DNA from 3 places in the Comamonas sp. Y33R10-2 genome. Region 2 is predicted to be linked to each of the others. Evidence: predicted binding sites of a transcription regulator. Region 2 holds the regulator's gene; each other region holds the start of a gene.
What was found. Region 2 encodes HrcA, which represses chaperone genes, less so after heat shock. Its sites were predicted from a motif close to TTAGCACTCNNNNNNNNNGAGTGCTAA; they were not measured.
Positions count from the first base shown of each region.

Region 1: the regulator HrcA is predicted to act here: its motif matches at 8,119-8,145, upstream of groES (co-chaperone GroES).
Region 3: the regulator HrcA is predicted to act here: its motif matches at 7,899-7,925, upstream of rpoH (RNA polymerase sigma factor RpoH).

Region 1 covers NZ_CP079925.1:184,278-194,337, forward strand. Annotated here, with positions in the region: gene ilvA (threonine ammonia-lyase, biosynthetic) at 1-1,530, opposite strand, end outside; gene KUF54_RS00735 (OsmC family protein) at 1,912-2,364, shown strand; gene coq7 (2-polyprenyl-3-methyl-6-methoxy-1,4-benzoquinone monooxygenase) at 2,438-3,055, opposite strand; gene KUF54_RS00745 (porin) at 3,381-4,451, shown strand; gene KUF54_RS00750 (porin) at 4,672-5,838, shown strand; gene groL (chaperonin GroEL) at 5,996-7,645, opposite strand; gene groES (co-chaperone GroES) at 7,744-8,034, opposite strand; gene KUF54_RS00765 (chemotaxis protein CheW) at 8,276-10,060, shown strand, end outside.
Region 2 covers NZ_CP079925.1:328,131-338,190, reverse strand. Annotated here, with positions in the region: gene KUF54_RS01450 (primase-helicase family protein) at 242-1,858, shown strand; gene KUF54_RS01445 (hypothetical protein) at 2,166-2,678, opposite strand; tRNA gene KUF54_RS01440 (tRNA-Ile) at 3,029-3,105, opposite strand; gene hrcA (heat-inducible transcriptional repressor HrcA) at 3,160-4,167, opposite strand; gene KUF54_RS01430 (NAD kinase) at 4,197-5,096, shown strand; gene recN (DNA repair protein RecN) at 5,099-6,859, shown strand; gene rapZ (RNase adapter RapZ) at 6,864-7,787, shown strand; gene KUF54_RS01415 (winged helix-turn-helix domain-containing protein) at 7,797-8,504, shown strand; gene creC (two-component system sensor histidine kinase CreC) at 8,510-9,982, shown strand.
Region 3 covers NZ_CP079925.1:3,566,503-3,576,562, forward strand. Annotated here, with positions in the region: gene KUF54_RS16085 (immunity 22 family protein) at 1-217, opposite strand, end outside; gene KUF54_RS16090 (DUF4375 domain-containing protein) at 207-854, opposite strand; gene KUF54_RS16095 (hypothetical protein) at 858-1,796, opposite strand; gene KUF54_RS16100 (beta-ketoacyl-ACP synthase III) at 1,821-3,752, opposite strand; gene KUF54_RS16105 (fatty acid desaturase) at 3,858-4,790, opposite strand; gene KUF54_RS16110 (sterol desaturase family protein) at 4,787-5,533, opposite strand; gene KUF54_RS16115 (tripartite tricarboxylate transporter substrate binding protein) at 5,791-6,780, opposite strand; gene rpoH (RNA polymerase sigma factor RpoH) at 6,923-7,867, opposite strand; gene KUF54_RS16125 (ligase-associated DNA damage response exonuclease) at 8,271-9,311, shown strand; gene KUF54_RS16130 (ATP-dependent DNA ligase) at 9,308-10,060, shown strand, end outside.

The DNA.
Region 1 (10,060 bases), 140 kb from region 2:
CGGATTACTGGTTTCTTCCACCCACGGGTAGCCTAGATTCTTCAAGAAGGTGTCGAACTTCTTGCTGTCCTTTGCCGGGACCTGCATACCGACCAAAATGCGGCCGTAATCCGCGCCTTGGTTGCGGTAGTGAAATAGTGAGATGTTCCAAGTCGGGGCCATCAGGCTGAGGAACTTGAACAGTGCACCGGGCCGCTCTGGGAAGACAAAGCGCAGCAAACGCTCTTCTTGTGCCAGCGGCGAATGGCCGCCCACCATGTGGCGCAAATGCTCTTTGGCCATTTCGTCAAAGGTCAGGTCGATGGCGTCAAAGCCATTCTTTTGAAAGTTCTTGCAGATCTTCTCGCTCTCGCCCTTGGTGGGGGTCGTCAGGCCCACAAACACATGGGCGCGGCTGTCGTGGCTGATGCGGTAGTTGAACTCGGTCACATTTCGCGGGCCGCCGGGCAGCTTTCCCACCACTTCGCAAAAATGTTTGAAGCTGCCGCGCTCTTCGGGAATGGTCACGGCAAACAGGGCTTCGCGCTCCTCGCCCACTTCGGCGCGCTCAGCCACAAAGCGCAGGCGGTCGAAGTTCATGTTGGCGCCGCACAGAATGGCGGCGTAAGTCTCGCCCTTGGTTTTGTGCTTGGCGACATATTGCTTGATAGCCGCCACTGCCAGTGCGCCCGAAGGCTCGACGATGGAGCGCGTGTCCACAAAGATGTCCTTGATGGCGGCGCAAACGGCATCGGTATCGACCACCACGTAGTCATCCACCAGGTTTTTGGCGATGCGGAAGGTTTCCTCGCCCACCAGCTTCACGGCGGTGCCGTCGGCAAACAGGCCCACATCAGCCAGCTCCACCCGTTCGCCTGCGCGCACGGATTGCAGCATGGCGTCCGAATCCTTGGTGTGCACGCCAATCACCTTGATGTCCGGTCGCACGGCCTTGATGTAGTTGGCTACGCCCGAGATCAGGCCGCCGCCGCCAATCGCCACAAACACTGCATCCAGGCGCTGGCTGCCCAGCTTTTGCAACTGGCGCAGCATTTCCATGGCGATGGTGCCTTGGCCGGCAATCACATCGGGGTCGTCAAAGGGGTGGACAAAGGTCAGCCCCTCGGTTTTTTGCAACTTGACCGAATGCTTGTACGCATCGGAATAGCTCTCACCCGCTAACACCACTTCACCACCGAGTGCGGCCACTGCGTCCACTTTCACCTGGGGCGTGGTGGTGGGCATCACGATCACAGCGCGGGAGCCGAGCTTTTTGGCGCTCATGGCCACGCCTTGGGCGTGGTTGCCAGCGCTGGCGCAGATTACGCCTTTTTGCAGTTGCTCCGTTGTCAGGTGAGCCATCTTGTTATAGGCCCCGCGCAACTTGAAGCTAAAGACCGGCTGCTGATCCTCGCGTTTGAGCAGCACCTTGTTGTGCAGGCGGCGGCTGAGGTTCTTGGCAATGTCCAGGTCTGATTCCACGGCCACGTCGTAGACGCGAGCATTGATGATGCGTGTCAGGTAATCGGCAGGGGTGAGGGCTTGAGTCATTGTGCAAATCAAAGGCGGAGCACCAAAGTCAGGGCAATCAGCCTGCCGGGTGCATAGAAGCCGACCATGATAGGCGCTTGCTTGCTGCGCTGCAGTATTCGCTCAAGAGGGGCGCCCTGTCGCCTGGAGTACATGCGCAAAGTCCAGACGAAAAAAAGCCCCTAGTCAGAAACTAGGGGCTGAATCCACCATTAGAGGAGGTGGAGGAGACAACTGGTGCGATGCAGATTAGGACTTTCCAGTAATCTGCAGTCTGCCTGCGGGTAAGACCTAGCAGGTAACGCTTGTTTGTATTGTATGAGATTTGTTTTTGTTGTGCAAAAGAATTCGGGTTTTTCTGGATTTGATGCAGAATTGCAACAGTTTCAAGAGGATGCACTAATGGAATGCACAGTTAGTTGGACAGGCGCAACCACCGGTATGCGCTCAGGAATGGGTTTTGTGGCGGAGACCGGCAGCGGTCATATAGTCAACATGGATGGCGCGCCGGATGAGAAGAATCCGGCCAACGGCGGCCGCAATCAGGCGCCGCGCCCTATGGAGATGCTGCTGGCAGGGGCCGGGGGGTGCTCAGCCTATGACGTGGTGCTGATTCTCAAGCGTGGTCGCCACGACGTGAAGGGTTGCAGCGTGCAACTGACATCTGAGCGCGCGGACACAGACCCCAAGGTGTTCACCAAAATTCATATGCAGTTCACCGTCAGTGGCAAAAACCTGCCCGAGACTGCGGTTGAGCGTGCGATTGCCATGAGTCATGATAAATATTGCTCAGCAACCATCATGCTAGGCCATACGGCTGTGATTACGACGGGCTTTGATCTGGTTGAAGCTTGAACGGCGCCTCGAAAAGCAGCGATCAGAAAACACAAACGGGCCTCAGCGGCCCGTTTTTTATGCTTTAAACCGCTTAAATGCGGTGTGCAGTGATGGTCATTACCTTGGCCGCAGCGCGCATCAGGCCTTGGGCCACGGGCGGTAGCTGCATGGCACCTTCGTCAATCGCCGCTGCCGCGTGGCGCTCTTCATCGTCCTTCATACGCTCCACCACAGTGCGAGATGCAAGATCTTCTTCGGGTAAGCGGCCTAGATGACTTTCCAGATGCGCTGCAACTTGATTTTCTGTCTCAACCACAAAGCCCAGACTGGTTGCATCGCTGATCTTGGCTGCAATCGTGCCAATTGCAAATGCGCCAGCGAACCATAGAGGGTTTAAGAGAGAAGGGCGGTCGCCAAGGGCATGCAAGCGTTCGCGCGTCCAAGCCAAGTGATCCATCTCTTCGCGTGCCGAATGCAGCAAGTGTTCGCGCAGCTTTGCATCCTTAGTCACCATGGCCTGCGCGTTGTAGAGCGCTTGCGCGCAGACCTCGCCCACATGGTTGACACGCATCAAGGCGGCAGACAGCTTGCGCTGCTCGTCGCTCAAATTAGCTTCGGCAATGCCGGTGGCTGGCGACGATTGCGCCGCTCTGGGGTCGGCAAACAAGGTGCGAAGCGCTGCATCTGCAGCAGTCAGAAATTGATCCATTGGGTGACTCGGTGCGGCGCTAGATGGCGCCAATGTGCGTAAGGTACACCAGAGTAGCTCTCCCGCTACTTGTGCTGGGGCAATACCAAGCACGAACCCTTAAGTGAGTACCCAATAGCGTGTGCCAAGGGTTTGTTGCAGTACCGCAACGAAAACAACCCGAATCCGAGCTTTTTGGGGGAATTCCTTTGCGCTGCTTGCGGGGGTCTGGTGCAATAGACCCAACTTCCCCACCAGGAGGTTGGCGCGGGAAACCGGTGGAGCTCGAGGCTTAAGTCTCTCTTACATAGAACCGGCGCCCTTCTAAACCTTGGAGTAACTCGTAATGAAAAAATCCCTGATTGCCTTGGCAGTGCTGGCCGCTTCCGGCGCCGCAATGGCTCAATCTTCCGTGACCCTGTACGGTATCGTTGACGCAAACGTTGGTTATGTGAACCACGCTGGCGCAAGCAACTCCAGCGCTTACGGCCTGGGCAACAGCGGCAACGCTACTAGCCGTCTGGGCTTCCGCGGTGTGGAAGACCTCGGCGGTGGTCTGAAGGCTAAGTTCACGCTGGAAGGCGGCCTGGGCAATGACGTCGGCGGCGGCTTTGACTTCAAGCGCGAATCCACTGTTGGTCTGGCTGGCGGTTTCGGTGAAGTGCGTCTGGGTCGTGAACTGACTCCTACTTTCCGCGCTATCAACAAGTACGACGTGTTTAACGCTGCTGGCGTTGGCCGTTACTTGGGCTTCCAAGACTGGGCTGCTACTGGTCAAACTGACGGCAATGCTGTTCGTGCCAGCAACATGATCACTTACGCTACTCCTAACTTCAGCGGTTTCAACGCTAGCGTTGCTTACGCTTTCGATGAAAAGGCAAGCACCATTGCTGGCGCTCCTAAGGCTGGCCGTTACGCCGGTGGTATGGTTGGCTATGACAACGGTCCTCTGAGCGTGACTGCTGCTTACGCAACACTGAAGACTGGCCTGTCGGGCGCTTCTGTTGATCGTGACACCTACTCTATCGGTGCTTCCTACGACTTCGGCGCTGCCAAGGTCACCGGTATGGCTAACCAGATCAAGTACAAGGCTGATGGCGCTTCTTCCTCGAAGATCAACACATACCTGATCGGTATGTCTGCTCCTGTGGGCGGCGTTGGCGAAGTGAAGGCTCAGTACGCTCTGTACGACCAAAAGGCTTTCAACACCAAGGCTCACCAGTTCTCCGTTGGTTATGTCCACAACCTGTCTAAGCGCACTGCTTTGTACGGTACCGTGGCTTACCTGAAGAACAAGGACGGTTCTGCCATGACTCTGGATGCAGCTGGCGCCTACGGCCAGTCCAACACTCTGGGTGGTATCGCTTCTGGCCAAAGCCAAGTCGGTACTCAAGTTGGTATCCGCCACGCTTTCTAATCAATTGCTGGTGTAAGCCAGTAACTGTTTAAAAGTCAAAAGAGCCTGTCGAAAGACAGGCTCTTTTTTTATGCTTTGAAGGTGAAGGGTAATTGCTGAGGGGTTTTTACCGCAGGGAAAGGCCTGTGTTGCTCTTGCGCCAAAGACTGCGCAGTTGGATGAAGAATTTTTAGAATGAAATTTCTTCCAACCGTGTATTCAATAAAAGAGAGGCAACACAATGGCGACTTCGTTTGTGAAAAAGACATTGGCTTTGGCGGTTCTGGGTTCTCTGGGCAGCTGGGCTTATGCACAGAGCAGCGTGCAGCTTTATGGCATTGTGGATGCGGCAGTCCGACACACTACTAACGAAGGTGCGAATAAAAGTGGTCTGACAAAGATGGTTGGCGGTGGTATGTCTGAAAGCCGTTGGGGTATTAATGTCAAAGAAGATTTGGGCGGTGGCCTTTCTGCCATCGCAAATTTAGAAAATCGCTTTGCAACTGATTCTGGCAACTCTAGCGCTGCTCAGCCTTATTTTGCACAGTCATGGGTAGGTTTGCGAAGCAGCAGCTTTGGCCAGATCACCATGGGTCGCCAGTACAACATGTTGTTCGATTTGGTGACGTCTACTTATGCGTCGTTTCCATACTCGCCATATATGGACGCATACAAGCCTGAAATTGGCATGGCCATGGGAGCTCGCTCCAATAACATGCTGAAATACACGGCAGAATTTGGACCAGTCCGCGGTAGCCTACAATATTCTTTTGATGAGGGAGATACATTCGCTAAGCGAGGTGCATTTACACCCGGGCTGAGTACAGGTCTCAAGACGGCAGGTGGTTACCTGCGCTATTCGCAAAGTGGTATCTCTGCAGGGGTAGGTTATTTAAGTACTACCCTTCCTGGCGGGACCAAAGTGGATGCATGGACTCTGGGCGGATCCTACAGAATGGGTGATCTGTATTTGATGACAGGCTATGCTCAGAATAAGCGAAAAGATAACAGTGGTGCGCCTGCGTTATACCAAGGTACTGATATTGCTGTTTTGAATAATTTCTGGACCGGCAGCTCTAATGGCGGATTTGTTGGTGGAAGCTCGCCACTGAATGCGGCTAATAAGCGCGAAATGATTAAGGTTGGTTTTGGCTATCAGGTGACACCGCAGTTTAATGCAGGCCTGCATTACTACCATGCCAAACAAAGTGGATCGAATGGCGGGAATTTCAACGGTAAGGCAGATTTCATTGTCGCTGTTGCAGACTATGCATTCTCCAAACGTACGGATGCCTATTTTGCCGTTGATCACACTAAAACCAAGGGTGGAGCCGGTGTAGTTCTGGATGGAACCAATGGCGCTACCAAACGCACAGGTATCACGGTGGGGCTGCGTCATCGTTTCTAATCATCGATTCATCTAAAAAAGCCAGCCAAATAATTTGGCTGGCTTTTTTATGACCCGAGAAACCTGTGCATATCAGACAGGCGCAAAAAAGGCCGCAAAAGCGGCCTTTTTGTTTGCGGAACTGAGTGGCTGAAGCCACTCAATCGCAGCTTGGCAATTACATGCCCATGCCGCCCATGCCGCCCATGCCGCCCATGCCGCCCATATCAGGAGCGCCGCCGCCGTCAGCCTTAGGGGCTTCAGCAATCATGCACTCTGTAGTCAGCAGCAGGGAGGCCACGGATGCAGCGTTCTGCAGAGCAGTACGTGTCACCTTGGTGGGGTCCAGAATACCCATTTCCAACATGTCGCCGTAGGTGTCGTTTGCAGCGTTGAAGCCGAAAGTGCCTTGGCCCTTCAGAACTTCGTTCACCACTACCGATGGCTCGCCACCGGCGTTAGCCACGATTTCGCGCAGAGGCGCTTCCACAGCGGCCAGCACCAGCTTGATACCAGCGTCTTGCTCGACGTTGCCAGTGGTCAAAGAGCCCACAGCTTGCTTGGCGCGCAGCAGAGCCACGCCGCCGCCGGCCACGATGCCTTCTTCCACAGCAGCGCGAGTAGCGTGCAGGGCGTCTTCAACGCGGGCCTTCTTTTCCTTCATTTCGACTTCGGTGGCAGCGCCAACCTTGATCACGGCAACACCGCCGGCCAGCTTGGCCACGCGCTCTTGCAGCTTTTCACGGTCGTAGTCGGAAGTAGCTTCTTCGATCTGAGCGCGGATTTGCTTGACGCGGGCTTCGATTTCAGCAGCTTGGCCAGCACCGTCGATGATGGTGGTGTTTTCCTTGCCGATTTCGACGCGCTGAGCTTGGCCCAGATCTTCCAGAGTGACCTTGTCCAGAGCCAGGCCCACTTCTTCAGCGATGACCTTGCCGCCAGTCAGGATGGCGATGTCTTCCAGCATGGCCTTGCGACGATCGCCAAAGCCAGGAGCCTTCACAGCCACAACCTTCAGGATGCCGCGGATGGTGTTCACCACCAAAGTTGCCAGGGCTTCGCCTTCAACATCTTCAGCAATGATCAGCAGGGGACGGCCAGCCTTGGCAACTTGCTCCAGTGTCGGCAGCAGGTCACGGATGTTGCTGATCTTCTTGTCGAACAGCAGCACGAAGGGGTTGTCCAGAACAGCGGCTTGCTTTTCTGGGTTGTTGATGAAGTAGGGCGACAGGTAGCCGCGGTCGAACTGCATGCCTTCAACGACGTCGAGTTCGTTGTCCAGGGACTTGCCTTCTTCAACGGTGATCACGCCTTCCTTGCCGACCTTGTCCATCGCGTCAGCGATGATCTTGCCGATGGATTCGTCGGAGTTGGCGGAGATGGAGCCAACTTGAGCGATTTCCTTGGAAGTAGTGGTGGCCTTGGATTGCTTCTTCAGCTCTTCCACCAGTGCGGCGACAGCCTTGTCGATACCGCGCTTCAGGTCCATGGGGTTCAGGCCAGCAGCAACGTACTTGGAGCCTTCACGCACAATGGCTTGAGCCAGCACGGTAGCAGTAGTTGTACCGTCACCAGCGATGTCGTTGGTCTTGGAGGCCACTTCCTTCACGAGCTGAGCGCCCATGTTCTGCAGCTTGTCCTTGAGTTCGATTTCCTTGGCCACGGACACACCGTCCTTGGTCACGGTAGGGGCGCCGAACGAGCGCTCCAGCACCACGTTGCGACCCTTAGGGCCCAGAGTGACCTTGACTGCGTTAGCCAAGATGTTCACGCCTTCAACCATGCGTGCGCGGGCTTCACCACCGAAAACTACGTCTTTTGCTGCCATTTTTGGCTCCTAAAAATTTGAGATCAAATCGCTTTCAAGTCCAATGAATATGAGGACTTGCAGCTATGAAATTTGGTTTTTTGGACGAAGGGGGAGAATTACTTCTCGACGACTGCGAACAGGTCGTCTTCCTTCATCACCAGCAGCTCGTCGCCATCAACCTTGACGGTTTGGCCAGAGTACTTGCCGAACAGAACGCGGTCGCCGACCTTCACGTTCAGAGCGATTTGTTCGCCCTTGTCGTTACGCTTGCCGGGACCCACTGCCAGCACTTCGCCTTGGTCAGGCTTCTCGGCAGCGTTGTCGGGGATATAGATGCCCGATGCTGTCTTAGTTTCGTTTTCGAGGCGCTTGACGATCACACGATCGTGCAGGGGACGCAGGTTCATAGCAACTCCTAAATACATCAACAAAGTTGAAACAAGACTTGCCAGCCCTCATGGCTGACATTCGGAATAGTTAGGGGCAAGTTGTTAGCACTCAACCCCTTCGAGTGCTAATAATACGGCAAATCGTCGCATTTTCAAGCCCTGTCTTGATGGCTGAAAGGGAAATGCACTTGGTCAAGGGTTAGTACCCGCGATATGTAACTTTACTTACAAATAGGCCCGAGTCTTGCTGCGCTGCAGCATGCCTCAAAAAAAACATATTTCATTGGCCCAGTACGCGCAAGACACGCTGCAGATAGACAGCTTCATTGCCCACATGCGCCAAGTGGCGCGATGTGAAAGTTCGCTGCAAGAGTTGAGCCTGATGTGGCGGCTCATCGAGTCATCCGCCAAGATGAATTGCCCGCAGGAGGCACAGGCTTTGCTGCCCATGATGGCTGCGACGCGCACAGGCTTTGAACAGTTAGAGCAGGACTTGGTGCAGTCCATGGTGGCGCAGGCGGTTGAGGGCGTAAGCCGCGGCTTGCACAGCCAAGCCCAGCACCTGATGGATACGCTGGTACGCAATCTGTATGAGCGAACCGCTGATGTGGGCTTTTTAGCGACGGATGTTTTGCTTTGTCGCTTTATGGCGGGGCTGGATGGACATGCTCCTGCCGATAAAGAACAGATCACCCAGCGCCTGCGGGCCTACCGCAGCAAGTACACGGTGTATCAAGAGGTGCTGCTGCTCGATTGCGAGGGTCATGTGCAGGCGAGCACACAGGGGACGCGAGCAGAAAATAGTGCAGCAAGTAGGCTATGCCGCGATCCACTGATTGCGCAGGCGCTGCAAAGCCAAAGCTTTGTGCAGGTATTTGGTGCGACTGATTTGCTGCCCAATCAGCCCAGCGGGCTGATTTATGCACACCGCATGCTGCATCCCGTCACCCAGCAGCCCGTGGGTGTGCTGTGCCTGTGTTTTGATTTTGAAGGCGAGATGCAGGGGCTGTGGGATGAGCGTGCCTCAGCCGGGGGTGATGAGGCTGATACCAGTATTGCCCTGCTGCTGGATGCGCAGGGTCAGGTGCTGGCCAGTAGCGATAGGCATTGGATTGGCGTAGGTCTGCAGTTGAAGCCTCACAAAAATGGTGCAAACCCGCTTTTGACGCATGGGGGGCGCACTTATTTGGTGCAGTCCGAGGTGCCCGCCGGCTATCAAGGCTATATGGGCCCGCAGGGCTGGCGTGCGCAAATGATGGTGCCTATCGAGTTGGCTTTTGGAACACAGGGGAGCAGCGCTTTGCAGGGTGTAGATGCTGTGGTGGCCCAAGGCTTGCTGGCCCATGCCCATCGATTTTGCCCACCATTACATGCCATTTCTAGTGCGGCAGACACCATCAGGCGAGTGGTCTGGAACGGGCAAGCCATGTCTGCTGGCAAGCAAGCGGACAACACCCGGCTACAGGCCGTGCTGGAGCAAATTGGCGAGACAGGCGCTCGCACCAACGAGGTGTTTACCCAGTCCATTCGCTCCCTCTACAGCACGGTGCTGGCGACGGCGCTGCGCGATAACAGCTTGCTGACCCGTCTGCTGGTGGGTTTGCTGGACCGCAATCTCTACGAGCGCGCCAATGATTGCCGCTGGTGGGCCTTGACGCCGCAATTGCCCGCCTTGTTGCAAGCCTTGAAGTTAGGCAAAGCCACCGAAGGCATGAGCGCCGAGGCGTGCGAGTTACTCACCGCCATTCATGCGCTTTACACGGTCTATCAGCAGATCGTGGTGTACGACGCTCACGGAAAAATTGTGGCGGCAAGCTTAGCGGGCGGTGCGCAAGATGATCTGATAGGCCACTTTGTCGAGCGAGAGACTTTGCTCAAAGTGCAAGCCTTGCAAGGAGCGCAGGCCTATTACGTCTCGCCGTGGAGCCCTTCTGATTTGCAGGCGACTGGCGAGCCGACCTATGTTTATCACGCAGCCATTCGCTCTTGTACGGGCGAGGTGCTGGGCGGTATTGGACTCATCTTCCATGCGCAGCGCGAGTTT
Region 2 (10,060 bases):
CTATCTACCATCGTGCCCGCCTGATCGAATTTCGCAAGCGGAAAGCCGCATTATTGAAGGTGCGCCGCTTGATGTTGACGAATGCTTGCGAAATGCCAGCACCGCAGCACTGGGCGATAGTATCGACCCAAGAAAAAAGCAGAGCACGGAGTGCGAATGCACCGAGGCTGAACCTCTGAGCCTTACGCGGGACCTACTTATCGAGGCTGCGGGGCGCATAACGCTGGAGAGGTGTCGCACCGTGCTGGAACGCCTCGATGCAAGCGAGGGAGAGTGCTGGCGCGATTGCGTTCTTCTGCCACTTCGTAATACCGCTTTCTGGCACCCTAGCCGTGCAGAGGACCTACACGAGGCTTTCGAAATCGCCAGCGCGCAACTACCAGGAGACACGACCAACAACGCGGCGCAGTGGCAGGCCAGAACAAAACCCACGGGGCGTAACCCTCGAACCATCGGCACTTTCATAAATGCCTGCGGTGGCAAGGTATCAACAGCCGACGGCTTTGTGGATGCCCCCAACGTGCCGATTGATCGCAGCTCCTGCGATGCCTTTTTTTACTTCGCCCCTACCGGCCTATTTATCGACCGCACAACGCGGGACCAGTGGCCTGCAAAATCGGTTGACGCATCGGTGAAGTGGGCGACACGCAAGGTCCGCAGCGAGGACGGGACCGAAAAGGAAGCACGGACCCAGCCGTCCAAGTGGATCGAGAAACACCGCCCCGTGCATCAAATTTCCTGGTTACCCGGTGCCGGTGAAGTGGCTGATGGCGTGGTCATCATGGAGGCGGGGGAAGTACCCAGTCCCGGCAATCTGGTGTTCAACCTGTACCGCCCGCCCGCAGTCATTTATGGGAATGCAAGGCAGGCGAGCAAGTGGCTGGACCACCTGCACGCGATTTACCCCGATGATGCCGACCATCTGTGCAAATGGATGGCCTACCACGTCCAACAGCCTGCTGGTAAGTGCAATCATGCCCTGGTACTGATCGGATCGCCAGGCATTGGCAAGGACACGATGCTTGAGCCCCTGGTGCACGGTGTAGGTCCTTGGAATTTCGCAGACATCAAGCCTGGGCAGCTTGTCGCACGATTCAACGGCTACCGCCGCAACAAAGTGATTCGGGTTAACGAGGCGCACGACACTGGCGACGAAATCACCCGGCATGGCCTGTATGAGGCAGCAAAGGTTCTGATCGCCGCCCCACCCGAGGTGCTGATGGTCGATGAGAAACACCGTAAGGAGTACGCCATCCCAAATAAGTGCGGGGTCATCTTTACCAGCAATCACCCCACGGATGCCATATATCTACCTGCCGACGATAGGCGGCATTACGTGGCCGCCAGCAAAGCAAACAAAGAGATGTTCACTGGAGACTATTGGGCAGACCTGTGGGGCTGGTATGGGGCCGGGGGATTAGGTCACGCTGTGGCCTATCTCCAAGGGGTTGAACTTGCGACGTTCAACCCGAAAGCGCCGCCACCATTGACCCCGGCATTTTGGGCTCTGGTGTCTTCAGGCGAAGCGCCCGAGGACGGTGACTTACGCGACCTGATTGCCGCCGTGGGCTCCCCAATCGTCCTGACTCTTGACGACCTGATCGAAAAAGCAGATTGCAGGATGTTGGAAGAACTTCGCAGCCCCGCCAAGCGTCGGCAATGGCAGCACAGGCTAGGCCGGGCTGGTTATTTGCCGGTGCGAAACCCCGGCACCACGGATGGACGCTGGAAAATTGACGGGAAAAATCGCGCCGTGTACGGGCAACAGAGTGGCACCTACGCGCAGCACTGCGCGGCGATAGGAGCCATATCCGAAAAAGTCCGTGAAGTCCGCGATTCCCACCATCAAATTTTCTAAATACCTAGCCAGCAGTCCGTGTAGTCCTAGAAGTCCGAGATTTTCCACTCATCTCTTTTCACCTTTCTTTTTTCAATTGTTGGGTTTTCTTCCAATTGCTAAAAAATACTGAATTAGAGGGTAGGGGAGGTATGGAAGTAGAGAGAGAAAACCACGGACTTCTAGGACTTCACGAACTGCTGTCGCAACTCAATAACGCCAGCCACCACCGCAATGCCGATATCCAGCGCCAGCAGCATCGGACATGTTGACCCAGTAGCCTTGCAAGATAAAAAATTCCAAAAGATGCTTGGAGGAATTCAAGGCGCTACTCGTCTAATTTTCCTAGAGAAATCAGTTCGGCCTCGTCCACTGGCGCCGCCGGTTTTGGTTTAACGAAGAACATAGCAATGCCACAAAAGATGGCAAGCAATCCCACCACGCCGAAGAGCCCCCCACCCCAAAACCTAGTGCCTAGCAGGGTAAAGCCGACACCCAAAACCAATACCAAGGCGGCCAATCTCTTCGATGGCTTTTCGCCCGGGGTCGGCTGTGCTACAGCATTGCGCCCAATGGTGAAGGCGGGCATATGCTCTCCAATGATTTTTCGACCTGCGGCCGTTCGTGCAGCGACCAGATTTTTAGAACCGCAAGCGCCGCACAGCTGGACTTTATTTCGACGACGCCACGCTGAATAGATGATTCCCGGGACTAGGAAGCAAAGCCACAAGGCTAGTTCGATATAAGCATTCCCCGAGTCCTGTGTTCGCACGTCGCCAATTTCCTCACAGTTTCTGCATACCCCAACGTTACTCGGGATGGTGTTCTCACCTTGTTGCATGGTGCGTTCTCGCAGTTGTTACGACAGGTATCGTACATCCTGCCACTGCCACTGCCACTGCCACTGCCACTGCTGCTGGCGCTGCCTTGCTGGTGCAGCGCCTACCGCCAGCACACTCCACATTAAGCGGGGGCCCCTTAGCTAAATTTACGAACCACGGGGGGCTAAGACCCCGGGCTTCACCTAGCCTGATATTTTAGATTTTGGTATGTGAAATTTAACAAAATGCGCTACGCATCCCGTGCCGTCGCACTCCGCCCCTGGTTTGCCAAAGTCTCTAAAAAGTCTCCAAAGACCAAAAAAACAAAAAGCCTGCTACTTTTTAGATAGCAGGCTTTCTTTATGTGTATTGGTAGGGCGTCACGGACTTGAACCGTGGACCAAAGGATTATGAGTCCTCTGCTCTAACCAACTGAGCTAACGCCCCAACACACTGACAACAGCTGTAGCTGCCACCAGAAAAACTCTGCCATTGTAGGGCCTAACGCTTGTGACTCAGGGCATTACTCACCAATTTGGAAGTGATGTCGACAATCTGGATCATCTTGTCGTAATGCATGCGCGTGGGCCCGATCACCCCTAGGGTGCCTACGACCTTGCCGTCCAGTTCGTAGGGAGCGCTCACCACGGATAGATCCTCAAAGGGCACAGTCTGGCTTTCGCCACCGATATAAATTCGCACGCCATCGGCCTGATTGGAGAAATCTAGCAGCCTCAGGATTTGCGTTTTTTGCTCAAACAAATCAAACGCCCGGCGAAGGTTGCCCATATCGCCAGAGAAATCACTGACAGATAGTAAATTGCGCTCACCTGCAATCACCACGTCTTCGCGATCGTGGTGACTCATCACTTCAGAGCCCACATTCACCGCCGCTTGCATGAGACTCGCAACCTCGCCCTGCAATTGTTCGACTTCGGTTTGCAGCTTGGCTCTGACCTCTTCCATGGTCAAGCCCGCGTAATGGCGATTGAGAAAGTTCGAAGCTTCGATCAATTGCGAAGACTCGTAATCCACGTCGGTAAAGATCACGCGGTTCTGCACATCGCCTTCGGGCGAGACGATGATGACCAGAAAGCGGCGCTGCGACAGGCGTACAAATTCAATGTGTTTGAAGACGGAGCTGCGCCGCGGCACCATCACCACGCCCACAAACTGAGAGAGATTCGACAGCAGATTGGCTGCGTTCGCAATCACTTTTTGCGGCTGCTCATGGATCAGCCCCGGCGTGATGAGGTTGGAGCGGTCAACCGTCAGCATGGTGTCGACAAAGAGTCGGTACCCTCTGGCGGTTGGCACGCGACCTGCGGAGGTATGCGGGCTAATAATTAGCCCCATCTCCTCCAAATCGGACATTACATTGCGGATGGTGGCAGGCGACAATTCAAGCCCGGATGCACGCGAAAGAGTGCGCGAGCCAACTGGTTGACCATCAGCGATGTAACGCTCAATCAGCGCTTTCAGCAATAACTTGGCACGTTCGTCGAGCATGATTTCATTTTAATGATGTAATTTCCCAAATGACATCCACGTTCCGCCATATTGCCTTGATTGGCAAGTACCACACACCCAGCGCCGGCGCCCCATCCGACGCTGCTAGCGAGGCACTTTTGCGTATTGCGTCTTATGTGCGCAGCCTAGGCTGTGAGGTGATTCTGGATACGCAGTCTGCTATTTACGCAGGTCTGTCTGACTACCCAAGTATGGACGTAGACGGCCTAGGCAAGCATTGCGACCTTGGTTTAGTCGTGGGCGGCGACGGCACCATGCTCGGCGTTTGCCGACATCTAGCTCGCTACGGCACCCCGCTGGTGGGCATTAATCAGGGCCGCCTTGGCTTTGTGACCGATATCGCACTCGATGATTTTGAAGCCTCCATCACGCCCATTCTTCACGGCGAGTATGAGGAAGATGCGCGCCCCCTGATGCAGGCGCGCGTTATGCGCGATGGCCAATGTGTGTTTGAGGCACAGGCGATGAATGATGTGGTGGTCAACCGTGGCTCCACCTCTGGCATGGTTGAGTTGCGCGTTGAAGTGGGCGGGCATTTCGTCTCCAACCAGCGCGCCGATGGTCTGATTGTGGCCACGCCCACCGGCTCTACTGCTTATGCGCTGTCTGCCGGCGGCCCCATGCTGCATCCATCCATTCCTGCTTGGGTGATGGCTCCAATAGCACCACACAACCTCTCTAACCGTCCGATTGTTTTGTCCGATACACAAGAAGTCATGATCGAAGTGGTCGGCGGCCGAGGCGAGGTTAGCGCAAACTTTGACATGCAGTCGCTCGCATCTCTACAGCACGGCGACCGAATTTTGGTGAACCGCGCCGACCACAGCGTGCATTTTCTGCACCCCAAGGGCTGGAATTACTACTCCACCCTTCGCAAAAAACTGGGCTGGAACGAAGGGGGTTCCTGATCATGGCTTTGAAGCGCATTGCCCTGCAAGATTTTGTGATTGTTCAGTCTCTCGATTTGGACTGGCAAGCCGGGTTTACGGTACTTACCGGCGAAACAGGTGCCGGAAAATCCATCATGCTGGATGCCTTGCAACTGGTGTTAGGCGCCCGTGCTGACGCGCAAGTAGTGCGTGAAGGCTGCAACCAAGCCGATATTTGTGCTGAATTTGATTGCCCGCCCAGCCTACTGCCTTGGCTTGAAGAAGCGGGTTTTGCACAAGAGACTGATCTGCTGCTGCGCCGTGTGATCGACAGCCAAGGCCGCAGCCGCGCATGGATTAATGGCTCCCCGGCCACCGCTACACAGCTGCGCCACCTGGGCGATCAACTCATCGATATTCACGGCCAGCATGCTTGGCAAAGCCTGACCCGCCCCGACTCGGCCCGTGCCATGCTGGACACTTACGGCAGTATTGACACAGCCAAGCTCAAAATTCTGTGGCAAGACTGGCGCCAAACTAATCAGGCTTTGGAGCAAGCCCTGTCTGCGCAAGACAATTTGCAGCGCGAACGCGAACGCCTGCAATGGCAAATTTCAGAGATAGATAAGCTCTCGCCGCGCGCTGACGAGTGGGATGAACTCAACGCCCAGCACACCCGCTTGTCGCACGCCCAGACTTTGATGGACTGCGCCCAAACCAGCTTGCAACTGTTAGAGGATGATGATGCAGGTGCCGCCAGCCCTTTAAGCAAAGCCTACCACCTGCTACAAGATCAAGAGCAACTGGAGCCTGAGTTTCAGAACATTGCCGACGTGCTCGGCTCCTGCGTAGCCCAGTTGCACGATGCAAGGCACTCACTTCAAGTCTATCTACGTCGCGCTGATTTAGATCCGGAGCAATTGGCAAATTTGGACGAACGCCTTTCTCTATGGCTTCAATTGGCACGCCGCTACAAACGCACGCCCGAAGAGCTGCCCGCCTTGCTTGATGGCTGGAAGCAGGAGCTGCGCCAGCTCGATGCCGCTGTCGATGTCGATGGCCTACGCAGTGCCGAGCAAGCTGCGCATCACTTGTATCAAGCCGAGGCGCGCCAGGTCTCCCAGCAGCGCGCGTTGGCCGCACCGCGCCTGTCCCGCGCCATTACCCAGTCCATGCAAACGCTGGGCATGAAGGGCGGGCGCTTTGAGGTGCAACTAGAGCAAGCTCAATCAGCAGCGCCCGCAGGCACCGACAACGTCACCTTCCTCGTCGCCGGGCACACAGGCGCTACGCCCAAGCCTATTGCCAAGGTCGCATCAGGCGGTGAGTTGTCCCGTATATCGCTTGCGATTGCCGTAACTACCAGCGAGTTGGGCCAAGCCGGTACGCTGATTTTTGACGAGGTAGATTCAGGCGTGGGCGGCGCTGTCGCAGAGACGGTCGGCCGCCTCATGCGATCGCTCGGCCATTCGCGCCAAGTACTGGCCGTGACCCATTTACCGCAGGTGGCGGCATATGCCGATCAGCATTACCGCGTGACCAAATGGCCCAAATCCAACACCACTATTAGCAGCGTAGACCCGCTGAGTGGTGACGAGCGCGAGGTGGAAATGGCTCGCATGCTGGGAGGCGAACATTTGTCTGAAGCCACAATGGCCCATGCCCGCGAAATGCTAACCATGGCAAGATTGTCGGTAAGCGAGCTATTGGGCGACAAAAAATCGCCCGCATCAAACACCAAAAACACAACAAACAAGCCCGCCACCACGCGCAAGAACACCAGCAAAATCAGAGGAGAGTGAAATCATGTCTATGGAGATTGTTCTGATCAGTGGCATGTCCGGGTCGGGCAAATCTATTGCGCTACATGCATTGGAAGACGCAGGCTTTTACTGCGTAGACAATCTGCCGCCAGAGTTGCTCCAAGCCTTTGTGGAGCTCAAACTCGCACACAAAGATGAAAAAGTGGCCATCGCCATGGATGCGCGCAGCGCTCAAGGCCTGCCGCAATTGCCCGAGCAACTGGTGCGCCTTGAAAAGCAGGGCCTCATACCGCGCATGATTTTTCTGGATGCAGGCAACAGCACGCTGGTGCGCCGCTTTTCAGAAACGCGCAGGCGCCACCCACTCTCTCCTGGCTCCATCGCCACAGAACGCCAAGCACTAGAGCAGGACATCGAAAAAGAGCGCGAACTGCTGGACCCCCTGCGTGAGCGTTCCATCGTCATTGACACCAGCGACCTCAAATCGGCCCAGCTGCAAAGTTATATCAAGCAAGTCATTGAAGCGCCTGAGGGGCAGATGACTCTGATGTTTCAGTCCTTTGGCTTCAAGCACAACATGCCCGCAGACTCGGACTATGTTTTTGATGTGCGCATGTTACCCAACCCGCACTATGAAAAGGATTTGCGCCCCCTCACCGGAATGGATCAGCCTGTGGCGGACTACCTGCGCGACCTCCCCGAGGTTCAGCAGATGCAGCAAGATATTCAGCAGTTTTTGGAGCGTTGGTTGCCAATGATGGCCAAAGACCACCGCAGCTATGTCACCGTCGGGATTGGTTGCACGGGCGGTCAGCACCGTTCGGTCTTTTTGGTGGAAGCTCTGGCCAAGCATTTTGAGAAAACTTGGCCCACAGTGCGCCGCCACCGCTCACTAGATTTTCGCGGGAAATTTCTGCAAGTGTCGCAGCAGTTTTTGACCGCTGATTCTGCGCCCACGCCGCACTAATTGAGTCCTATGTTCAGCACCCAGCCTTCAAATCCTCGCGTGCTGCTTTTGGAAGATGACCCCGCCATTGCGCGCACCATCTGCTACTCGCTAGAGCGTGAAGGCATTGCCGTCACCCACTGCCTGCTGATTGCCGATGCGCGCCAGCAATGGGCATCCATCAATTTTGATGCCTTGCTCATGGATGTGGGCCTGCCCGATGGCAATGGTCTGGATTGGTGCCGAGAGCTGCGATCTGCAGGCGCCATCGCGCCCATACTGGTTCTCAGCGCCAGAGGCGAAGAGATGGATAAAGTGCTGGGGCTTGAGTTGGGCGCAGATGACTACCTGAGCAAGCCCTTTAGCCCGCGCGAGCTACTCGCTCGCACCCGCGCACTGCTGCGCCGATCAAGGCATTTTCAGCCGCAAGCCCATACAACATCTAGACAAGCACTTCAAATAGATGAGCAAGGCCAGCGAATTTTGATCAACGCACAAGCACTGGATTTAACGCGCCGAGAATATCAACTGCTGCAAAGTTTGCTGCAAAGCACGGGCCGCATCCTCAGTCGGGATGCACTGCTGGAGCAAATCTGGGGGTTAGGCAGCGAAAGCACCGACCGCACGGTAGACACCCACATTAAGACTCTGCGCGCCAAGCTGCGCGAGCGCCTGCCAGATCACGAAATCATCATCACCCATCGCGGCCAAGGCTATAGCCTGAACCAACCCGGATAAGCCAGATGCACCTAGGCCTGCGCCTGTTCTTTGCCTTCTTCCTCATCAACGGGCTAGCCGCATTTTTTGTGCTGCGCGTCTTTATGGTGGAGATCAAGCCCAGCGTGCGCAAGGTGACAGAAGACACGCTGGTTGAAACTGCCTATGCGCTGGCAGCGCTGGCCAGTGCTGATATGGCGAGCATGAGTAAAGGCCAATTTCAACCAGACAAGCCAGAACAAGCCGGCTTCTTCGCCACGCAATTAGCGAACTACACACAAAAGCCGATTCAAGCCTGGATATGGGACGCACGCAAAACCACACTAGACATGCGCATCACCGTGACCGACACCAAAGGCATGGTGCTTTTTGACTCTCAAGGCAAAGACCAAGGCGCAGACTACTCACGCTGGCGCGATGTCTATCTGACGCTGCGCGGCGAATACGGGGCGCGCACCACAAGGGCGGCCAAAGAAGACGAGTCCAGCAGCGTGATGTATGTCTCCGCACCCATCATCGTGGGCGGGAAAATTAGCGGTGTACTGACAGCGTCCAAACCCTCCAGCTCTGTACAGAAAATTGTGGATAGCGCCGAGCAAAAAATTCTGCGCGGCGGCCTGCTGTTTGTGCTGCTGTCTGCCGGCGTGGGCTGCGCCGTGACATGGTGGTTTGTGATGCATGTGCGCCGCCTGCGCAACTATGCGCAGCAAGTGCAGGCTCCCACCCTCAATGAATCGAGCCACCCAGCTCAGTTGCCCGAGCCTGTGGCCGTACCTAACATGCCTGGCGAACTGGGCGAACTGGCTCAAGCCATGGACACCATGCGCAAACGCCTTGAAGGGCGCGACTACATCGAAGGCTATGTGCGCGCCCTGACCCATGAACTCAAAAGCCCGGTCGCCGCCATACGCGGCGCGGGTGAGCTACTTCAAGAAGACTTGCCAGCGCAAGACCGCGCCATGTTTGCCAAGCAAGTCGTTGACCAAAGCCTGCGCCTGCAAAACCTGATTGACCAGCTGCTGCAACTGAGCCGCCTTGAGCAGCGCCAGCAACTCGACAAAACCCATAGCTGCAGCCTGATGGAATGCGCGCAGCAAGCCATCAATGCTTTGCACTACAGCGCTTTGCAACGCCGCATTCAATTGCAGCTCAAAGGCGCAGACAGCCGCGGCCCTTGGGAGGCGGGGCTGGTCACCCTCGCCATCAGCAACTTGCTGCAAAATGCGCTGGATTTTTCGCCGCAAGACCGGGTCATTGCGTTTGAGTTGGGCCCGCAGCGCATCACCATCAGCGATCAAGGCCCGGGCGTGCCCGACGCCATGCTTGGCCGCTTGGGCGAGCGCTTCTTCACTACCCCCAGACCCAATGGCGAGCGCAGCGGTACAGGGCTTGGCCTGTCCATCGTCGCCCGCATCATGCATTTGCACGGCGGCAGCATGTCGGTGCACAAGCTGCAGCCAGGGCTTGCTGTGACGCTGGACTTCGCTCCTAAAAGTTAAGCCCTCGCAAAATTCTCAAAATTAAAGCGAGGCTTCACACTCGCTTCACAGACTTCATTTCACCCACACAGTCGCCTA
Region 3 (10,060 bases), 600 kb from region 2:
TGGTGTTGCCGATCCAGAAGTGCAGGGCGGAGAAAGGCGCTGGCGGTGGAGTGGGTCCTAATTCATCCACCCAGCCAAACAAAGTGCCGGGCTTGAGCTGGTGTCGCTTTTCCAGTTCAGGAAAGCCGCCGGTGGGCGTGCGGTTCAAAGCCTCATCGACTAGCGCCTTGCGAAAGGCCAGCGAATAAGTTTGGGCTGTTTTGGGGTCAGACTTCATCGCGCAGTCCATAGTGCTGGACAACCAGTTTGTCCAGCCGTTCCGGGTAGTCCCAGAAGGCTTCTTCCAGCTTCTGAAGCCGCTCGTGTTCGTCCTCTGTCAGCAACATCGGCAAGTCTGACAGGGCAATATCCCCGGGCGCTTCTTCCAAGCGTTGCACGCTGGCATACATGTTCTGCAAGCCAGCGCGGGTCGCGGTCGACCCTATGGCTTGCAGCGCTTGCAAGGCCATTTGATAGTTCTCAAACCCCCAGTTGCCGAGAAACTGCACAAAGCCGCCGTTGTTCACATCGGCTTCCATGCGCCACAGCGCGACCAGCTCATATTGCGTGGTTGAAATCTGCCGGATGTCCCAGCCCACAGATTGCAGCGCGTCCATCGCCTGGCGGTAGAGCTGGTCTTGCTCCATAGCCCAGACGCTGACCATGCCCTCTGGCGCGGGTGGCCACAGTGCGGGCCAGTTCAGTCCGTGGTCATCGTCGGTCAGTACCCATTGCAGGCGCTGCGCGGGCGTGGCTTTTTCTACGCGAATATGGCGCTGGATAGGTTCGGCCAGCTCACGCCCATCGCTCAGAGTAAGCCAGATGGTGTGCTCGTCAATACGAACATGGGTGATGCGCTTGCTTTGCGGGTCCATGGATCAGCTTTGCGCTTCGTTGTGCTCCATCACGGTGTCGGCGGCTTTGTGCATTTTGGCCAGCTCACGTGCAGGAATGGGCAACTCGCCGTTGGCCATGCGCGCTAGCAGCGAATGCAGCATCTCTGTGGACAGACCATGCAATACCAGTCTGTAAGCTGCATACAGCGTGGATTCCGGCACCATCGGGTGCTTGTTGTTGAGCAAGACGAGGTGCTCAGGCGAGGCCAAAATTTTGGCGCAGTAAATGCCGAGGGTTTCATCGAGCTGCAGCGAGTTGCTGGCACGCCAAAAGTCGTTATCGGTCAGTAGCAGCTGGTAGATGGGCGTGTACAGCTCAATCGCGCTTTGCAGATCAATGACGTTGAAGCGCCCGCGCGGCATGTCTTCGAGCTTGAGGGCGGGCTCGTGAATCATCGAAAAATCAGGCTCGGCCACGGGCACCAGCTCTTGCCCGTTTTCGCGCAGGGCCTTGTTGAGGCGGATCACAAAGTTGAAAAGGTTTAGGTCGTGTTTGAGGAAGAGTTCTTCCTTCACATCATCAATCTCCATGGGCATTAAGGGCGAGGTGCTTACCTTGGTGGGCGAGTTAGCCGCCACAAATTGCAGCACCTGAGAGCCCAGATGAAAGTGCCGCATGATGAGCCAGTTGGCTTCTGGTGAGAGAAACTTCTTCATGCCAAACGCCAGCATGCGGTGCAGCAAAATCGAGTGCGACCAGCGCTTGGGCAGAAAGATTTTCAGCGCCTGAATGAGGATCATCGACAGACGCGCCATGGGCCGCATCGCAGGCAAAAAGAACTGGCGCGAGCTGCTGCTGCAGTCGCGCAGCCAAGCGGCTTTTACATCATCTGGCAGCGGTGTGCTTTGGTCTAGATAAAGCGCCAGCCAAGGGCTGGGGTCGCGCTCGTCCCAGACATGGTCGTTGAATTCGTTCTTCATCAGGCCGTCTTCTCCCTAGATTTTTTATTCAGGCAGCACATGCTGAAACTGCATCAAATACATGGCCGCAGTGTGGCGCGCCGTTTGCAGTATGGCTTGCTGGGCTGTGCCTTCTGTGTCCAAGTCCAGCGCCAATTGCACGGCCATCAACCAGCGCTCCAGGTGGTGCTCATCATTGGCGCCGTGGTATTCCAAGAATCGAAATGCCTCGGGCGGCAAGGGCAGGGCGGCGCGCAGCAGCGGCAGCAAGCTGGGCACAATGCGCTGACCCGTGCCTTCAATGATGTAGATGGCACCCAGCAGGCCGATGGGGTTAGGCGTTGCGGCCAAGCCGTGCAGATAGGCGTTGAGCGCTTCACCGCCGGGGTTGCGGCGCAGGCGGGTGATGTCAGTTTCAGTGCCGCCAGCAGTCAAATAATCCTTGTGCAGAATCTTGAAGTCATGCTGCTCATCATCGGCGTGCAGATCGATCAAGCCGGCCAGCGCTGCATAGTCGCCTGTCAGCGATGCAGCGCCTTCGCGCATCCACAAACTACCCTCGCGCACTTGCGGAATCCAGTGGCTCATCCAGCGCACATAGTCGGCGCTTTGCAGCTCGCGGGTGCGAATGCGGCGCAGCAGCGGTGTGCGCCAGACATTGCTGCGGTAGTCCTGCCAGATGCTGGCCAGCTCGGTAAGTAGCGGGGCCAGTTGCTGCGGTGCGGCAGCTGGGTCGTGAGGAGCCGCGATGGTGGAGACATCGGGCAGAGCATCGTTAGCGATGATTTCAGTGCTTGCCGTTTTGTGAGGGAAATTGGCCTGCAGTGCTTGTTGGACGGGCGTATCCAGCTCTACTTCCCATAGCATGTAGCCTGCAGTGAAGCGGCCAGATTCTGGGATGAAGCAAAGCACGGTGTCGCCCGCTTTCAGGCGCTTGCCTTCTTTTTGCAAAAACTCCGACATCATGATGAAGATCGACGCTGCGCCGGTGTTGCCGCGCCATGCCAGATTGCTCCACCAGCGGTCTCGCGGGATGCTCAACTGGGCTTTTCCCAGCAAGTCATCGACCACGGGGATGAAGCGCTCTGACGAGTAGTGGCACAAAAAGTGGTCAATGCCGCGCTCGGGCACCCAGCCCTTGTGGGCAAGGTCGGCATACTCGTGAATGCAGACATCAAACAGGTGGGGTAGCAAGCGGATGTCTTGGCGCAAAGACAGCGCGCCAGCGGCTTCTGCATCGCCCCATGCGGGGAAGTCCAGGTGGCTTTTGCTGCGGTCTGGAGTCAGGCCCAGTTGCATGCAGACTGGGTAGTCACCTGCAAAACTGCGTTGATGAGTCCATTTGAGTTTGAGGCGCAGGCCGTTGGCTTGCGGCAAGGCCTTGGGGCCGCCTAGCAGCACGGCGCCTGCGCCATCGGACAGCATCCAGCGCAGAAAGTGGGCGTCAAAGTCGGTGTTGTAATCCTGCGCGGCAAAACGCGAGCGTTTGAACAGGCGCGACGGCATCTCGCTGGCCACAGACAGTGCCAGTGAATGCGCGCCGCTTTCCACCGCCATGGCGGCGGCCTGCATGGCGCCTACGCTGGCTGCGCACACGCCGTGTACAGACAAGGTTTCCATGGGTGGCGCAGCCATCTCGCCTTGAATCATGCTGGCAAAGCCGGGCATCAGCGCATCGCCGCCCGACGAGCCGCTGGAGAGATAGCCCACATCAGCGAGCGTTTTGCCAGCCAGCGCCAGTGTTTCTGTAATGGCACCTGCCGCCATTTGCGTGTTACTGAAGACTGTCTGGCCAGCGCCATCAATGGCGTAGTAGCGCTGCTGGATGCCGTTTTCCGCCAGGATGCGTTGCTTGATGCGCCCGGAGATGCGGTTCAGCGGTGCCACATAGGCATCCATGCCTGCGTTATCCACCGGAGAGCCGGGCAGGAACATGCCGGCAGATTGAAGATAGACGTTTGAATAGGCAACAGGCATAAATCCTCGACAGGTTTTTACGGCTTACGCAAACAAGGATGCACCAAGGACTGCTGCCTTTGGGGCGAAGCGCTTGTCTGAACCTGATTTGCGTAAGTCATGGTTTTATTCCACAGCGTCTGCTGGCATTTGCGGCTGGGTTCTTGCCGCGGGCCAGACTAGACCCAATACAAACACGCGACCCATATAGGGCAGCAGGCCACCCTCGTTCAATGCGGGTGTAACTCGCTGGCGGTAAATGCGCTCATGCAGCGTGGTCAGGTCAGACCAGTGGGCATGCGGGCATTCATGGTGCGCGGTGTGCAGGCCAATATTAAAAAGCAGGGGGTTGACCAGCCCCTCAAAGTTGCGCGCGTAGTTCAACTCGATACCGGGAGTAGCGCGCTGCGCTCTGGAAAGTGGCCTGCCATCGGCATGGGCGTGCTGCAGATAGTTGGTGGCCAGCAGCCAGTGCAGGCCGTGCAGTTGGGGGACGATGATGAAGATCAGCGCTTTTTGCCAGTCAAGCCACAGAAAGAATCCCCAGCTACCCAGCCACAGTGCGTACTGCCCCATGCAGTAGCGGAATGCGCCGGGCCAGCGAAGGCGCAGATTGTTCACCCAGCGAATAAACAGCGGGTACAGCACCAGCCCGGCTTGAATAGGGTGGATGAGGTAGCCCCAGAGGTGGTTGGTGTCACCGCCCCATTCGGGCCGGTAGGTGCGGGCCATATCAGGCGGGCCATGGCGAAAGCGGTGATGGTTGGCGACATGGGCTGGCCAGAACACAAAAGTGGGGTGGCCTTGCAGCATGGTGAGCCAGTAGTCAGTAGCGCGGTTCGTCCACCGGCCCCACCACATGCGCACATGGGTGTGGTTGTGGTGAATGACGCCGATGCCTAGCGTCAAAAAAAGCTCAATGCCGTAGAGGATGAAGTTGAAGCCATGCACCCATTGCCACCAGACAATCAGCGGCAGTATCAACATATAGAACACGGACTGCCAGTCGCGCCAGTGGCGCAAAGTGGGCAGCATGCGCTGGCTGGGGTGTTGGCTCATTCAGCGGCAGGTGCGCGGGTGTAGGCGGTCTTGACCTTGGTGCCCATGATCTGATCCATGAAGGGCAGCGCAAATCCATAGTTGCCCGCAGGGCGTGCGTGGTGAAGATGATGGCGGCGGCTTGCGGCAAGCGGGTGCGTGTCAGACACCTTGGGGAAAAAGTCGTAGTTGGCGTGGCCGATCAGGTTGAGGATGAGGCTCAAGACTGGCACAGAGGCCAGAGACCAGAAATAGAAGTCATGCACCAGCATGGGCAGCAAAATGATGTTGCCCAGCATCATTGCCTCAATGGGGTGAAAGCTGTAGGTGGACCAGGGTGTTGTCACCACAGAGCGATGGTGGTCACCGTGAAAGCGCACGAGGCTGCGGGTGTGGAGCAGGCGGTGGTTGATCCAGAAGTGCACATCATTCCAGATCAGCAAAATGATGATTTCTAGCGCTATACGGCCTGCGCTGGAGCTGGGATCCAAGTGTGCCCAGTCTAGTTGCAAAAAGCCCCAGGGCACGATCATGCCTATGCCAAATACCAAAATTGAATGAAAAGACTGACGCCATTCGCGGCGCAACTGATCGGGCTTGAGAGGGCGTGTGTCCAGCACTTGGCCAATCCCAAGTCGAGCAAGCGTGGAAGTGAGCGTGCCCATGATCAGGCCGCCCAGTAGATAAATGCCGCCGAAAAAAACCAGCCCCAACACCATGACTTGCCAAGCGTTGAGTTGCGTGAACCAGGTACCAGCGTCCATGAGGGCTCCGTAAACTGCGGGGCCGCTTATTAAAAAATGTGCCCGATGGGATAGTGTAAATGCATGCCTGTCGAACGCATGATATAGAACAGCTGGTATGGCTCAGAGCGTAATCTATGTGCGGTCTATGTAAGCCAATACCATTAATGCTGGCATGAATTCACAAAGAGGCAGCAAGCAAGAGCACTCCCACAGCGAGGCTATCGGCCCCCTTCAGAAGACAGAAGAGGAGGCGCGATTTGCCTCAGTGGGGTCGATTATTGGGCGGATATGCTTTGATCGCGAATGATGGTGCCCAGCGCCTTCACATCCTGCTGAATGCGGTTTTTCAAACCTTCGGGCGAGCTGCCCACGGCTTGCCAGCCTTGCATGGAGAGTTTTTGGCGCATTTCAGGCGTGCGCACAATGTCGCTAACTGCAGCAGCAAGCTTTTCGACATGAGCCTTAGCCATGGATTTGGGTGCGGCTACGGCATTCCAGATTTCCAGATCAAAGTTGCCTACGCCCAGCTCTTTCATGCTTGGCAGGCCGGGCGCCAGTGGGCTGCGTGCCTCAGAAGTCACGCCAATGCCGCGCAGTTTGCCCGCTTGAATCTGTGCCATGGCCAATGCGGGGGGCAGCATGGACAGCTTCAAGTCGCCGCCCTGAATGGCGTTGAAAACTTGCGGGTAGCCGGTGTAGGGAACATGCACGGCTTTAATAGCTGAGCGGCTCTTAAGCAACTCCATACCCAAATGGCCCACGGTTCCAACGCCCGGCGAGCCATAGCTCCATTGGTCGCCAGCTTTAGCGGCTGCTTCAAAGAAAGCCTTGCCTTGAGGGGCAGATGTAGGAGCTACCAGCACTAGCGGAGCTACGCCAATCAGGCTGACGGGTTGCAAGTCTTTGATGGGGTCATAGCGCACACTGGGGTTGAGCATTTTGGCAATGGTCATGTTGCCGTTGATCATTACGCTGAAGGTGTAGCCGTCGGCCTTGGCCACATACTCACCGGCAATGTTGCCGCCAGCGCCCACGCGGTTTTCCACGACGATGGTTTGCCCCAGTTTCTTCTCAAGCGGCTCGGCTAGTGCGCGAGCTGTTAAGTCGGGTGAAGAGCCTGCCGGGAAGCCAACAATCAGGCGTAAGGGCTTGTCGGGCCAGTTGTCTGCGGCCATCGCGGCTGGCGTGAATGCACTAGTCATCAAAGCAGTGCCTGCGGCAATCAAGCTGTGGCGAGACAGATGTTTCAAAGTGCGTTTGTGCATGGCAGGTCTCTTTTGTTTTGTTGGAGTGACAGTCCGCGTTGATGATTGTGAGGACAACGCCAAAAATGAAAAAACCCGGAAATTATCCGGGTTTTGTCTTCAGCATTTCAGCCTTTTCAAAGCCGTTGGCGCAAGTTGGTGATTACGCAAACTCAGCCAACGCTTTTTTCATCTTTTTCATAGCAGCCACTTCAATCTGGCGAATGCGCTCGGCGCTAACGCCATACTCGGCAGCAAGATCGTGGAGCGTCATGCCGCCAGAGCCGTCATCGTTGACTTGCAACCAGCGCTGCTCCACGATGCGGCGGCTGCGGTCATCCAGACCTTCAAGCGCCAGTGCCAAGCCATCCGTTGCCAGATGGTCACGCTGGCGTGACTCGATCATGGCGGTAGGCTCATGGTTGGCATCAGCCAAGTAGGCGATAGGGCCGTAAGCCTGCTCTCCATCATCGCTGGGCGAAGGGTCTAAAAGAACGTCGCCACCCGACAGGCGGGTTTCCATCTCCATGACTTCTTCGCGCTTGACGTTGAGCTTGGCAGCCACAGCGTCAATTTCTTTTGGAGTGAGGGTCTCCCGCATAACGGGTTCGCCGTCAGCCATCGCAGCATCTGACTTGAGCTCGTTTTTCATCGAGCGCAGGTTGAAGAACAGCTTGCGCTGGGCCTTGGTCGTCGCGACCTTGACCATGCGCCAGTTTTTTAGGATGTATTCGTGGATCTCAGCCTTGATCCAGTGCATGGCGTAGCTGACCAGACGCACACCCTGATCGGGGTCGAAACGTTTGACAGCCTTCATTAGGCCCACGTTGCCCTCTTGAATCAGGTCGCCGTGGGGCAGGCCGTAGCCCAAGTATTGGCGTGAAATGGACACAACCAAACGCAGGTGAGACATCACCAGACGCCCAGCGGCATCTAGATCGTTGTTATCTTTAAGCTTACGCGCATATGCCTGCTCTTCCTCAAGGGTGAGCATGGGCAGACGGTTGGCGGCCGAGATATAGGCATCCAGGTTGCCCAGCGGAGGTACCATCGCCCAAGGGTTAGAGGGTGCCAAGGCTGTAGCAATGGAGCCGGAGGCGATTGTCATTGCGGGTTTCCTTTCTTCCAAGAATCTCATGTTAGCACTCTGTTTGAGGGAGTGCTAAGGAGAAAGTTCCCGGCCTTTTGTAGGTTCAGAGAATTGACCGCAGTTGTCGATTCTTCTTGAGTTTTGTACTTTTGTTGGTTTTGACTGCGTTTTTCGTTGATCGGCACTCAGTTTCGAACTAATGGCACTTAGTTCTGAACACTTGATACATCTCTCAATGTGGATCTAGCTAGGCGTTGTTGCAAAAAAGGAGTTCGTCTCAAATGAGATCTGTGCTGCAGAGCCACGCTAACTAGAAAGGCCACTCGGCTTGACGTCTAAACGCGGTAATGCCTGACGCCTGCGTATTCACTTGCTTGGACAATTGCACGACCAATCATCATGGATGCTCTCGCATTTATTCATGCCAGATCTCATAACGCTGACGGATCGTGGCCTGTTTTGCCAAGCTGGAAACTTCTATATTGACGCTTGGAAGCCTGTACACAGAACCTTTGTCACCCATGGTCACGCAGACCATGCGCATACCGGCATGGATGAGTATTGGTGCGTACAAGAATGCGCCCCCATCTTGCAATGGCGACTGGGCGCCCAAAATTATCATTTCCTGCAATATGGTGAGCAAAGGAAGTTCGGCGATGTGACAGTGTCGCTGCACCCAGCTGGGCACATTCTGGGATCGGCCCAGGTGAGGGTGGAGCATCAGGGCGAAGTATGGGTATTTACAGGCGACTTCAAACGCGACCCCGACCCTACTTGTGCGCCTTACGAGGTCGTGCCTTGTGATGTGTTTATTTGCGAGGCAACCTTTGCCTTCCCTATTTACGCTTGGCCCAACATATACCTAGAAATAGATCGTTTGGTGCAATGGGTCGATATGTGCGCGCAAGATGGGAAAGTAGCACTGCTGTATGCCTACAGCTTAGGTAAAGCCCAGCGCGTGTTGGCCCATCTCACAGGCAGGCTAGCTCAACCCGTGCTGCTTCACGGCAGTATGGTGCGCGGTGTGCAGGTATACCGTGATGCAGGTGTTTCCATGGCGTCCAGCCAGCCGCTGCTGGAGTTGCCAGAGGACACCAACTTGGCAGGTCGCTTGGTAATAGCGCCGCCATCTGCGCAGAATTCCGCATGGGTCAAACGCCTCAAAGCCTATGAGCATGCTATGGCATCAGGCTGGATGCAGGTACGTGGCAATCGACGTCGGCGCAATGTCCACCGAGGCTTTGTGATTTCTGACCATGTGGATTGGCGCACCTTGATTTCCACCATCCAAGCCACCGGTGCACGGCGTGTGCTGGCCACACACGGAAATACTGATTTATTGATCCCTTATTTGCGGGACAACTTGGGGCTCCATGCCGAGCGCCTGCTCACCGTTTATGGTGATGAAGAAGGGCAAGAGCTGGCTGAGTCAAATGTAGTCGTTGAGGCGCCTGCCCCATGAATCAGTTCGCGTTGCTATACCAATCGCTTGATCAAGCCATTGGCACCAAAGCGCGCGAACATGCGCTCCAGCGCTATTTTTCTGAGGTAAGTAGCGCCGAAGCGAGCTGGGCTATTTTTGTGATTTCGGGCGGCAAAACCAATACTGGCCGCAATCGCATTGCGAACACCACGCAGTTGCGCGCTTGGCTTGGTGAGCTGGTGAAACTGCCGCATTGGATGGTGGATGATTGCTACCGGCAAGTCGGTGATTTGGGCGAGACCTTGGCGCTGCTGGTTGAAGCTCAAAGAGAGCAAGTGCAGATGGAGTGCGTGCAATTTCAGGGACAGGCAAATTGGCAGGTTCCGCACAATGACAGCACTTTGTTGCAATGGATTGAAGGCTTCTTGCTGCCTTTGGTGCACGAGCCCGAAACCGTTCGTAAGCAAGCTATTCAGTCGGCATGGCTGCAACTGGATGCTTGGCCACGGTTTGTGCTCAACAAGTTGCTCACCGGCTCCCTGCGCGTGGGGGTGTCTAAACGCATGTTGCAAACCAGCTTGGCGCCCTTGGCAGGCATAAGTTCTGCAGATATGGCGCATCGCCTGATTGGCGAGTGGATGCCTACACCTGCCGCTTATGACGCATTGATGCATCCTGACACTAGTGCCTTGGTGCTGAACAAACCCTATCCGTTTTATTTGGCTTCGCCCCTTCAAGATGACTTAAGCAGCTTGGGCCTTGAGTCCGAATGGCAAGCTGAGTGGAAA